DNA from 2 places in the Acidaminococcus sp. AM05-11 genome. Region 1 is predicted to be linked to the other one. Evidence: a T-box and tRNA genes for the amino acid it is inferred to sense, from the RefSeq annotation. Region 1 holds a T-box; the other holds one or more tRNA genes.
The links. A T-box is a leader RNA that pairs with one kind of tRNA and senses whether it is charged. The one in region 1 lies ahead of DW089_RS03040 (valine--tRNA ligase), so its partner is inferred to be a tRNA-Val.
Positions count from the first base shown of each region.

Region 1 (5,777 bases):
AGACCTCCCATGCCTACTTCAATCACGGCGTAATCCACCTGCTGCTGGGCAAAGTACAGAAAACCCATGGCCGTAATCACTTCAAACTGGGTGGGTTCTTCCCCGCCCCCGGCCAGCCAGGCGTCCACTGCCTGCTTTACCTGTTCCGTTACCTGGGCAAAGTCAGCATTGGAAATTTCCTCACCGTTGATGGTCATTCGCTCGTTGTACCGGACAAAATGGGGGGAAGTATAGGTCCCGGTCTTTTTCCCGGCCGCCATGAGTATCCGGCTCAGGAACGTGGCCACACTGCCCTTGCCGTTAGTTCCGGTAATATGAATGGTCCGGAGCTTGCGTTCCGGATGGTCCAGGGCCGCCAAAATGCCCTGGATTCGTTCCAAGCCCAAATGAATGCCGAACTTGCCCCGGCTTTCCACATACGCTAATGCAGACGCATAATCCATTGGTGCAGCACCTCTCTCTAGTCAAATGCACTTACAGCTTGCGCAGGGTTTCCATCCGTTCCTTCAGCCCTTGGATCTTGGCTTCGGTTTCTGCCTGTTTGGCTTTTTCTTTTTCTACCACTTCGGCAGGAGCCTTGGCCAGGAAGCCGGCGTTGCTGAGCTTGCCAGCCGTCCGTTTGGCTTCTTTTTCTGCTCCGTCCAGTTCTTTCTGGAGCCGGGCCAGTTCTTTTTCTACGTCAATCAGGCCCTTCAGGGGCAGGTAGACCTTGGCACCGGTTACTACGGCGGTCAGGGCGTTTTCCGGAGCTGCGTCTTCGGCGCCGCCTACCGTCAGCACGTCCACGGTACCCAGCCGGCATACGTAGTCGCTGTTGTTCTTGAATACGTCCACCAGTTCAGGATCTGCCAGTACCAGGGCCGGAGCCTTATGGCCGGGGGCAGCGCCCACTTCCGCTCTCATGTTCCGGATGGCCTTGATCACATCCATCAGGGCGGTCATTTGCTTTTCAGCGGCATCATCCAGCAGGTCGCCGGCCATATGGGGCCAGGGAGCAATCATGATGCTTTCCCCTTCGTGGGGCAGATGCTGCCAGATTTCTTCCGTAATAAACGGCATGAACGGGTGCAGCAGCTTCATGGCATCGCCCAGCACCTGGCACAGGACGGCTTGGGCAGTAGCCCGTTCCGCTGCATCGTCCTTATTGTACAGGCGGGGTTTGATCAGTTCGATATACCAGTCGCAGACTTCACCCCAGATGAAATCGTAGATCAGGCGGCCAGCTTCACCCAGTTCAAATTTATCCAGATAGGAGGATACTTCGCCGATGGTGTGCTGCAGCCGGGACAGAATCCATTTGTCTGCCAGGGTGTAGGGGTTCCGGGGTGCCTTGGGATCGTAGCCGTCCAGGTTCATCAGGGCGAACCGGGAAGCATTCCAGATCTTGTTGGCAAAGTTACGGGTGGATTCAATCCGGTTCCAGTAGAACCGCATATCGTTGCCCGGGGTGTTCCCGGTAATCAGCATAAAGCGCAGGGTGTCGGCGCCGTATTTGTCCACCACTTCCAGGGGATCGATGCCGTTGCCCAGGGATTTGGACATTTTACGGCCCTGTTCGTCCCGGACCAGGCCGTGGATGAACACGTGCTTAAAGGGAATTTCCTTCATGAATTCCATGCCCATGACCAGCATCCGGGCCACCCAGAAGAAAATAATGTCGTAGCCGGTGACCAGTACGCTGGTGGGATAGAACTGTTCCAGTTCTTCCGTCTTGTCCGGCCAGCCAAAGGTAGAGAACGGCCACAGGGCGGAGCTGAACCAGGTATCCAGGGCATCTTCATCCTGGTGTACATGGCCGCCGCATTTGGGGCAGCGGTCCAGATCCGTCCGGGAGGCGGTTACTTCCCCGCAGTCATCGCAGTACCACACAGGAATCCGGTGGCCCCACCAGATCTGCCGGGAAATGCACCAATCGTGGAGGTTGTCCATCCAGTTGGTGTAGGTCTTGGTAAAGCGGCTGGGTACAAACTGGGTCCGGCCGTCTTCTACGCAGTCCACGGCGGCTTTCACCAGGGGCTGCATCTTTACGAACCATTGGGTGGAAACCAGGGGTTCCACAATATGGCCGCAGCGCTGGCAGTGGCCTACGGAGTGGGGGCATTCCTCCACTTTCACCAAAAGCCCCGCAGCTTCCAGGTCAGCCACAATGTTCTTGCGGCATTCGTAGCGGTCCTGACCGGCGTATTTGCCGGCTTCCTTGGTCATCTTGCCGTCCTGGCCGATAACGGTAATCATGTCCAGGTGCTGGCGCTGACCCATTTCATAGTCGTTGGGGTCATGGGCCGGGGTAATCTTTACGGCACCGGTACCAAACTCCAGGTCTACATAATCGTCGGCAATAACGGGAATCAGCCGGTCCGTGGTGGGCAGTTTCACCTTTTTGCCCACAAACTTGCCGTACCGTTCATCCTTGGGGTTCACGGCAACGGCGGTATCGCCGGGCATGGTTTCCGGACGGGTGGTGGCGATGGTCAGGTAGACCCCTTCTTCGCCGTCCACCGGGTATTTTACATACCACAGATGGCCTGCATCATCCTTATGTTCCACTTCTACGTCACTTAAAGCCGTACGGCAGTTGACGCACCAGTTGATCATCCGGGTGCCCTTGTAGATCAGGCCCTTTTCGTACAGGCTCACAAAGGCTTCCCGCACGGCACGGCTCAGGCCTTCGTCCATGGTAAAGCGCTGGCGGTCCCAGTCGCAGGAAATGCCCAGGGATTTCAGCTGGGTAACGATTCTGTCCCCGTATTCTTCCTTCCACTGCCAAACCCGTTTGACGAATTCTTCCCGGCCCAGGTCATAGCGGGTCAGACCTTCTTTTTTCTTCAGTTCTTCTTCTACCTTGATTTGGGTAGCCAGGCCGGCATGGTCATAGCCGGGCAGCCAGCAGGTATTGTCCCCCATCATCCGGTGCCAGCGCACCAGGATATCCTGGAGGGTATTGTCCAGGGCATGGCCCATGTGCAGCTTGCCGGTAATGTTCGGCGGGGGAATGACCACGCTGAACGGAGGGCGGCTCTTGTCCACTTCCTGATGGAAGTAGCCCTGTTTCATCCAATATGCATACCATTTCTTTTCCACCGCGGCAGGATCATATACCTTGGGGATGTTGTTTTCTTCTGCCATTTTTTTCCTCCTTAAAAAAAATAACCCGTCCCTGTTATAGGACGAGTTGACTTCGCGGTACCACCTACATTCTCAATTGCTTGAGCACCTTGGAGGCTTAACGCGCCTTGACGGGCAGGGCTGCTGCACCCTGCCGGCTCCCGGACGACTTCCAGCGGCTGACGTGGATGCTTGCACCGACCGCACCCTCTCTGCAACGCAGCTTGGCTGTACTCCTTCCGTTCATAGCCATTGGTCATATGATATTACAGTTAATTCTAGCAAGCCTCACCAGAAAAGTCAATGGAGAACGCCCTACAGGGACTCGATCTGCCGGCAGAGGATTTTTCCCATGCTTTCGGCCATTTTGTCCAGCTCATGAATCCGGATGCAGTCCTTGCCGAAGATTTTCCGGGCGTCTTCCATACCGCCCTTGACCTCGTCGTTGATGAGGCCAATAATCCGAATGCCTTCCCGGCGCAGGGCCGCCGCCTCGTCCGCCGTATCCGCCACGGCCCGGCCTTCCCGGTACTCGGGCTGGTACAGGCTCCCTTCCTTCCGGAAGGGCCGGTCATCGTTGGGCTGGGCATCGGTGAGCATAATAAGGATTTTTTTCGTCTGGGAAAAGTCCCCCATCAGCTGCCGGGCGCCCCGCAGAGCCAAACCGTCCCGGTTCCAGCCGGTGGCCACGTAGTTAAAGACGTTGGTGCACTTCTTTTTTTCCTCGTAGCTCTTGAACAGGGTCAGCACCGTGTAGCTGCGCAGGGTGCTGAAGGAATACACCTGGTAGGGAATGCCGCACTGGCGCAGGGCCTCAGCAATGACAAAGGCCTGGGAGGCGATGACGGGCTGGGCTCCCCCCCGGGAGGCCGAAGCATCCAGCATAATATCCACGGTAAAGTCCGGGGTAGCCACCACTTCCTGGTTGTAAAACACCCGGGGGTCCTGGAGCTTGGCGGCCCGCCAGACCAGACTGGGCACCAGTTCCCCGGCCTTGACCGGCACCGGCAGCTTGGTCCGTACCAGCCGCATGGCGCTGCGGATCTGCTGGGTCAGGCGGATAATGCTCTGCCGGGCCTTTTCCCCGTGTTCCTTGTAGTAGGCCAGGTTCCGCACCCGCTGCCGGCGGGCTCCCTGAAGCCACAGGGAGGCTTCCCCGGTGCTGCCCTTGCTCCCCAGGTGGCCCCGGGTAAAGTGCAGGTGGCAGCCCTTATGGACGCCTACGCAGCAGGCCTGGTCGATTTCCAGCTGCTTTTGGGGCGGATAAATGGACGTCCCGAAGCAGTGGATGATGTAATCATAGTTTTGGGCAGCGGTCTGGCCGGTAATAATGGCCATGAGCCCGTTATGGGCGTGCTTCCCCGACAGCAGGTCTTCTGCCTGCTGCTTGGAATATAAAAAATTAAAGATGGATTCCTGTTTTTTGGCAAACTGAGGCACAATCCAGCTGAGGAAATCCCCCAGTCCCTTGCCGATGATGACCTTTTCCAGGCTTTCCCGCACCAGAAAGTGGGACACAAAGTACTTTTTGGTCAGCTTCCGGAAATGGTCACACAACGTGGCCGTATCCCAGCTGGGGTCAAAGGCCAGGCTTTGGTACAGGGCCTTGGCCCAGGGGTCGATGAGACCGTTCTTTTCCCCCAGCACCTCGTGCCAACGGGCCGCCTGCATTTCGTGGGCCACCCCGTGTTTGTCCGCCAGGGTGCCGTTAAAATAGGCCCGGGCGTGCTCCTGCCGCAGCTGGGGCAGCACGGGCCGTACCGGGGCCTCCTTGGCGTAGGTGGCGTATTCCAGCCCCAGCCACAACAGGTCCGTAAAGGTATCCACCAGGGCGGAATTTTCCATTTCCTGGAACATCGCATGGAGCTGGTCCGTATCGTAGTATTTCCGGGTGAACCCCACCACGGCATTGAGGTACAGATCCGGTGCCCCATCATCCCCGTAGGCCAGAAAATCCGGCTGGAAGCGGTAGTCGGCCGAGGTATCCCAGACCATATTCAGCGCCCGCCGGCGCTTGGCATCGTATTTTAGCTTGGCCATACGCCCTCACTCCTCAAAGATATCCTGCTTCCGGTAGGTGGAGGGAATGCGCAGCTTGATCACATCCCGGATAATGCCGGGCTCGTATTCGTCAAAGGATTTGTTCACCAGACCCATTTCCAGGGCATCGTGGGCTTCCAGGCCCTGCTGGATCAACTGGAGGGCGTCCAAAAGGCCCCGCAGGTCCAGCGCCCGCTCGGAGATTTCCGCTTCCTGGCACTTCTTTTCCAGGTCCAGGAACAATTGGCCAAAGCCCTCCCGGGCCTGTTTTTTCAGCGTAGGAAATTTCGTGGAGAGCAGCCGGTCCAGGGTGGCCCCGTCAATGGGCGGCAACTGGATTACCGCAAACCGGGAGGTCAGGGCTTCGTTCAGTTCCCGGGTGCCGGAGTAGCCGTAGTTCATGGTGGCAATAAAGCGGCAGGCTTCGTTGGCCTGGAGCAGGTCGTAGCCGGGAATGTCCACCCGATGCCGGTAGTCCAGCAAGGAATGGAGCACGGCCATGGCTTCGTTCCGGGCCATGTTGATTTCGTCAAAAACCCCAAAGCCGCCCCACTGGGCGCACTGGTACACCGGCCCCGGCCGGAACACCACTTCCCCGTTCCGGAAGGTATCCGTGCCCAGCATGGAGGTGG
Region 1 covers NZ_QRMX01000003.1:153,822-159,598, reverse strand. Annotated here, with positions in the region: gene DW089_RS03045 (folylpolyglutamate synthase/dihydrofolate synthase family protein) at 1-443, opposite strand, end outside; gene DW089_RS03040 (valine--tRNA ligase) at 475-3,126, opposite strand; T-box leader at 3,161-3,361, opposite strand; gene DW089_RS03035 (hypothetical protein) at 3,421-5,145, opposite strand; gene DW089_RS03030 (AAA family ATPase) at 5,152-5,777, opposite strand, start outside.

Region 2 (5,777 bases), on a different contig from region 1:
GCAATGATGGGCAAAAGCCGGCTCTTGTCCCCCAGCTGGTCAATCTTGTTCAGCACCAGAATAGCCGGTACCCGGCAGGAATTGCGCCGCCGTTCCAGAATGGTTTCCTCACCCTTGCCGAATTTCTCGCTGGCATCTACCACGTACAGCACCAGGTCCACATCCTGGATGGCGCCTTCCGCAGCCCGCACCATATGTTCCCCCAGCTTGTCCTGGGGCTTGTGCAGCCCGGGAGTATCCAGGAAAATCACCTGAGCCTCAGCGGTGCTCAAAATGCTGAGGATCCGGTTCCGGGTGGTTTGGGGCCGGTCAGAAATAATGGCCACCTTTTCCCCCACCAGTTTATTCACCAGGGTGGATTTCCCTGCGTTGGGGCGGCCTACCACAGCCACAAAGCCCGCCCGATGTTGTTTTTGTTCAGCAGCTTCCATGCAAATTTCCTTTCTGCTTGTCATGCTTATAGGTCAAAACTGTAGGGCAGCAGTTCTTCCAAAGAAGTTTCCTTCACGTCGCCCTTCAGGTTGGTCAAATAAATTACAGGAATCTGAAATTCCGCCATCACCTGCCGGCAGGCCCCGCAGGGAGCTACCGGCGCCGGGGTGTCCGCCGTTACACACAGGGCCGCAAATTCCCGTACCCCTTCCTTTACCGCCGCAAAAATAGCGTTCCGCTCGGCACACACTGTCAGCCCATAGGAAGCGTTTTCGATATTGCAGCCGGTGAAAATCCGTCCGTCCTTGGCTCGTACTGCCGCCCCCACCCCAAAGTGGGAATAGGGAATATAGGCGTTTTCCCGGGCCTTCACCGCCGCCTGGAACAATTCCGCATCAAGCGCCATCTCAGCCTCCGTACTTTTCTTCCGCCAGGTCCAGTTCCCGGAGCACCTGCTCCTCCCGGGCCCGCATTACCTGCTTGTCCGCTTCTTCCATATGGTCATAGCCCAGGAGATGCAGCATCCCATGGACCGCCAGGTAGGTCATTTCCCGGTTCAGCCCATGACCAAACTCTTCCCCCTGCTCTACGGCCCGGGGAGCAGAAATGATCACGTCCCCCAGCAGATGCTCGGCTTCCCCGTCTTCCACTTCCGGTTCCTCGTCCCCCTCGTCCAGGGCAAAGGAAAGCACGTCCGTGGGACGGTCGATGCCCCGGTAATCCCGGTTCAGCTGGTGGATTTCGTCGTTGTCCACAATGGTAATATCCACTTCCGTGTTGTCCGTCAGCTTCTCCAGCCGGGCAATGATGTCCATGGCCTTTTTCAGGGTTGCTTCCAGTTCTTCCGGTACCTGAATTTCTTCTTGGTTATTCTCCAGTGTTACGATCATGGTTTTTCGCCTGCTCCTTTTCTTTCTTCTTCCGGTCGTAGTTTTCATAGGCCTTGATAATGGCCCCTACAATCTCGTGGCGCACCACGTCCCGCTCGGAAAATTGGATAATCCCGATTCCCGGCACGTTCCGCAGCACATATGCCGCATTGGTAAGCCCTGACTGTTTCCCGCTGGGCAGATCCACCTGGGTAGCGTCCCCGGTGATGACCAGCTTGGAGCCAAAGCCAAACCGGGTCAGGGCCATGCGCATCTGTTCCGCCGTGGTGTTCTGGGCCTCGTCCAAAATGATAAAGGCGTCGTTCAGGGTACGCCCTCTCATGTAGGCCAGCGGCGCCACTTCGATGGTGCCCCGGGCTAGGTGCTTCTGGAATACTTCCATACCCAGCATTTCGTACAAGGCATCGTACAGCGGCCGCAGGTACGGGTCCACCTTTTCCTGCAAATCCCCCGGCAGAAAACCCAGTTTTTCTCCGGCTTCCACCGCAGGACGGGTCAAGATGATCCGTTCCACTTCCTTATTTTTTAACGCCTTCACCGCCATGGCCACTGCCAGGTACGTTTTCCCCGTGCCCGCCGGCCCAATGGCAATGGTAATATCATTTTCCCCAATGGTCTTCAGATACTGGAGCTGGCCCAGGGTCTTGGCCTTGACCTGCTTGCCCCGGAAGGTGGTCAGCACCGTATCCGTGTACAGGGTATGGAGCTGGCTTTCCTTGCCCTCCAGCACCAGCCGCAGCCCGTACTTTACATCGTGCTCCGTAACCGGCAGCCCCTGGCGGTACAGGTACAGCAGTTCAGAAACCAACTTTTCCGTATAACCCACCGCTTCTTCCGAGCCGGAAGCAATCAATTCATTGCCCCGGGGAATCAGGGTGCAGTCCAACTGCTGCTGCAAAAGACGCAGGTATTCGTCATTTTCTCCCAGCACGGCCACCATTTCCCGGGAATCCCGGAAAGCAAACCGTTTTTCTAGTTGTTCTGTCAAACTCCGCTCCTCCTGTCTAGTCCAGCGTTTTGATGGTAATGGTCTTGATGATTACCGGTTCCACCGGCTTATCCTGGGCATCGGTCTTTACCTTGCCAATGGCCTGGACCACGTCCATGCCTTCGACGACCCGGCCAAAAGCCGCATGCTTGCCGTCCAGCCAGGGCGTGGCTTCCAGGGTAATGAAGAACTGGCTGCCCCCGGTATTGGGGCCCCGGTTGGCCATGGAAAGGATGCCCGGGCCGCTGTGACGAATCTGGTCAGAAAACTCATCAGGAATGGTGTAGCCAGGCCCCCCGGTGCCATTGCCCTGGGGATCGCCCCCCTGGATCATGAAGCCATCAATCACCCGGTGGAAGGTCAGCCCATTATAGAAGCCCGATTCCGCCAGTTTGATGAAATTGGCGCAGGTTTTGGGTGCTGCCTCCGTGGCTAACTGCACCTGGAACTTTCCTTTACTGGTATCAAACAGCGCAAGCACCCGCTGGGGTTTGGCATTTGCCTTGGTGCTGGCAGCCTTGGGAGCCTCCGCACTGCCGCAGGCAGCCACTGCCACACAAACGGCGAACAGCAGCAGGGTCACAAATTTTTTCCACATAGAGAATACCTCCCTTATTGTCTTCAGCAGCTGCCCAGCCGCCCGGTTTCAGGCTTTCCGCGGCTCAGGAAAAAAGACCTCCGGCCGTTTTCTCCGGCAGTCTGCAAACTTGCATATGTAATCATTATATCGTTTCTAAGGTAAAAAAGAAACAGGAAACCCCGTATTGCCCTTGACAATAACGCCACTTTCGGGTAAAATTATCTCATTGTTTAAGGAACTATAGCTCAGATGGTTAGAGTATCACGTTGACATCGTGGGGGTCACTGGTTCGAGTCCAGTTAGTTCCACCATTGAAAATTTATCCTGTCGCTGCGGCGGCAGGATTTTTTTTCGTCTGAAAGGCGCTCCCCTAACCCCGCCCCGGACAAAAAGGCATACCGCTCTCGCCGCCAGCAGCTTGAGCAGTATGCCTTTTTTGCGTATCTTTCCCTGTTAGCCCCACAGGGGTTTTCTACATATAAGTTAGTGTACAAAAACTTGTTTCTAAAATTTTTTCACCGGAACTTGTGCAGGAATACCAGGTAGTACCGGAAATGGTCGTTCTTACCAATGGGCAGAATCCGGGCCACCAAATGCCGGGGCTCCAATTCTCCCGGACAGGTATACCGGAAGGAAATCAAATGGCCGCTGTCCGGCCGGCCGTCTGCCCGATGGAAGGCCGTAAGCAGGTCCTGTCCCGGTTCATCGGTCAGAATGTTGTCCACCACGCTCAGGGAAGGATCCTGGGGGGACCGCCCCACCAGCCGGTAGTACGCCCGGTTCATCTGGCGCATCCGGATTTGGCTGTCATCATTTTTCACGGAAATAATGGCCATGGGCCCAATAATATCGTTGAGCCGGGCCTCGCTGATGATATTCTCCGCCAGCAGGTGGTACACCGTCAGCGTTCCTACGTTCAGGCTCAGCATGGACTGGTCCTTGGGCGGCTGGGTCAGCCCCGGCGTTGCCAGCAGTCTCCGGAAAGCCCGGCATTCCAGCGGCCGGTACCAGTAGAAGCCCTGGGCGCAGCCGCCGCCCTGCCGGATCACCATCTGGGCCTGCTCCGCGGTTTCAATGCCAGCCACGTTGACAATCAGCCCCTGGCGTTCGGCCAAGTTCATCAGACTTTCCAGCACCTTCTGCTTATACTCTTCCGAAATATCCTGGCGCTGGTTCCAGCTGAACTTTACCCCCCGCACCTTCAAGGTGGGCAGTACCTGGAGGGAATCATATTCCATGCCAAACTGGTCCATGACCGTAAAGACCCCTTTATCGTACATATTGTCCACGCAGCTGTGGACCAGGGAGTTGCGCCGGTAATCCCGCTCCTTGATTTCTAAAATCAACAGCTCATAGGGCAGGTCATACTTCTCCAATAGCTGCCGAATCAGCCGGGGGACGTTTCCCAAATAGAAATCCTTGGCATTGACGTTCACAGCCAGCGGAATGGGTTTCCGCCCCTTGTCCAGCAGTTCCCGCTGGAGCTTACAGGCTTCTTCCCACAGATAGGAATCCAGTTGGAAAATAAAGGCGTCCTGTTCCATTTCGTCCAGGAAATGGGACGGTTCCAGAATCACCCCGCCCCGAATCCACCGGGCCAGCAGCTCTGCCCCGATAATCTTATTGGTCTGGGGATTCACAATGGGCTGCAAAAACGGCGTAAATTCTCCCTTGGCCATAGCTTCCACAAACAGGCTTTCTTCCTTATTGGTGCTGCGGCAGATCAGCCGATGCTGGCTCTTTTCATTGTACATCTGCTGGTCCGCAGCCCGGAGCACCGCATCAAAGCCCTTGCGCACATCAGGGGCCCAATACAGGCCCATGGAATTGTTCAGGTTCCGCTCCGCCAAATGCCGGCGAATCTGCTGGCCCAGGGCGTAGAAAGCGTCTTTGGACAGGCCCTGCCACACCACCACAAACTCGTCCCCGCCTATGCGGAATACCGTGCCCCCAAACCGGTAGCGCATCAGAGCCTCTGCCATATCGCACAGCAGCCGGTCCCCCCAGCTGTGGCCCATCTGATCGTTGACCTGTTTCAGGTTATCCAGGTCCGCAAACAGCACCCCAATACTTTCTTCCGGATCAATGGTCTGGCTGTACCGGTCAAAGGCATTCCGGTTCAGGGCCCCAGTCATCTGGTCAATGGAACTGTTGGCCCGGAGGTGGTACACCGAGTTCCGATTGGCAAACATCATGATCAGGGACGTCTTCAAATGGCTCACCAGCATCCGGGTAGGTCTCATCCGGTCCCGGGGCACGTTTTCCAGGCATACCACGCACAGCCGCCGGTGGTTGAAATAAATGGGCAGCGCCGCCAGGCTCTTGAGCCCATAGGAAGTCAGCACCGCCAGCGCTTTTTCATCTTCGCACGGGCACCGGGACAAATCACTGATAAACACACTGCCGTATTTCGCAAACAGGCCATCAATGGTCTCTCGCAGTGCTGCGTAATCCCGCTGGGGAACCGTCCGCTCCCCCACCCCGGCCTCGCCGCTGGTACTCCAATAATACGGGGCATGGGAATCCCCTTCAAAAATAAACACTTTTTCTGCCTGGGAAAACAGTCCCAAATACCGCAGAAAATGCAGGAAAATCTGGTCTGGATCTTCCTGTTTCATGGCCCGGCGGACAATCCGCTGGAGCAGCCGCAGGGTATTCTGTTTTTCCAATTCGTATTTCAAATGGGTAAACCGTGCCCGGATCAGGTCATCCTCCGCCGGCAGGGAAATCACGTCCACTGCACCCAGGGAGAACGCTTCTTCCTGTTCTTTCGCACTGGCATTTTCCAACAGCAGAGCCACCGGAATATGGTGACACACCGGATCTGTGTGCATCCGGCGCAGGGCGTCAAGCCCCCGCCCCTGGGTGGGTGCCAGAATAATAGCAT
Region 2 covers NZ_QRMX01000014.1:24,069-29,845, forward strand. Annotated here, with positions in the region: gene era (GTPase Era) at 1-455, opposite strand, end outside; gene DW089_RS07850 (cytidine deaminase) at 458-838, opposite strand; gene ybeY (rRNA maturation RNase YbeY) at 840-1,322, opposite strand; gene DW089_RS07860 (PhoH family protein) at 1,300-2,310, opposite strand; gene DW089_RS07865 (peptidylprolyl isomerase) at 2,327-2,908, opposite strand; tRNA gene DW089_RS07870 (tRNA-Val) at 3,125-3,201, shown strand; gene DW089_RS07875 (GGDEF domain-containing response regulator) at 3,406-5,777, opposite strand, start outside.
Region 2: it has a tRNA-Val gene. The T-box ahead of DW089_RS03040 (valine--tRNA ligase) is inferred to sense a tRNA for this amino acid. The anticodon was not compared.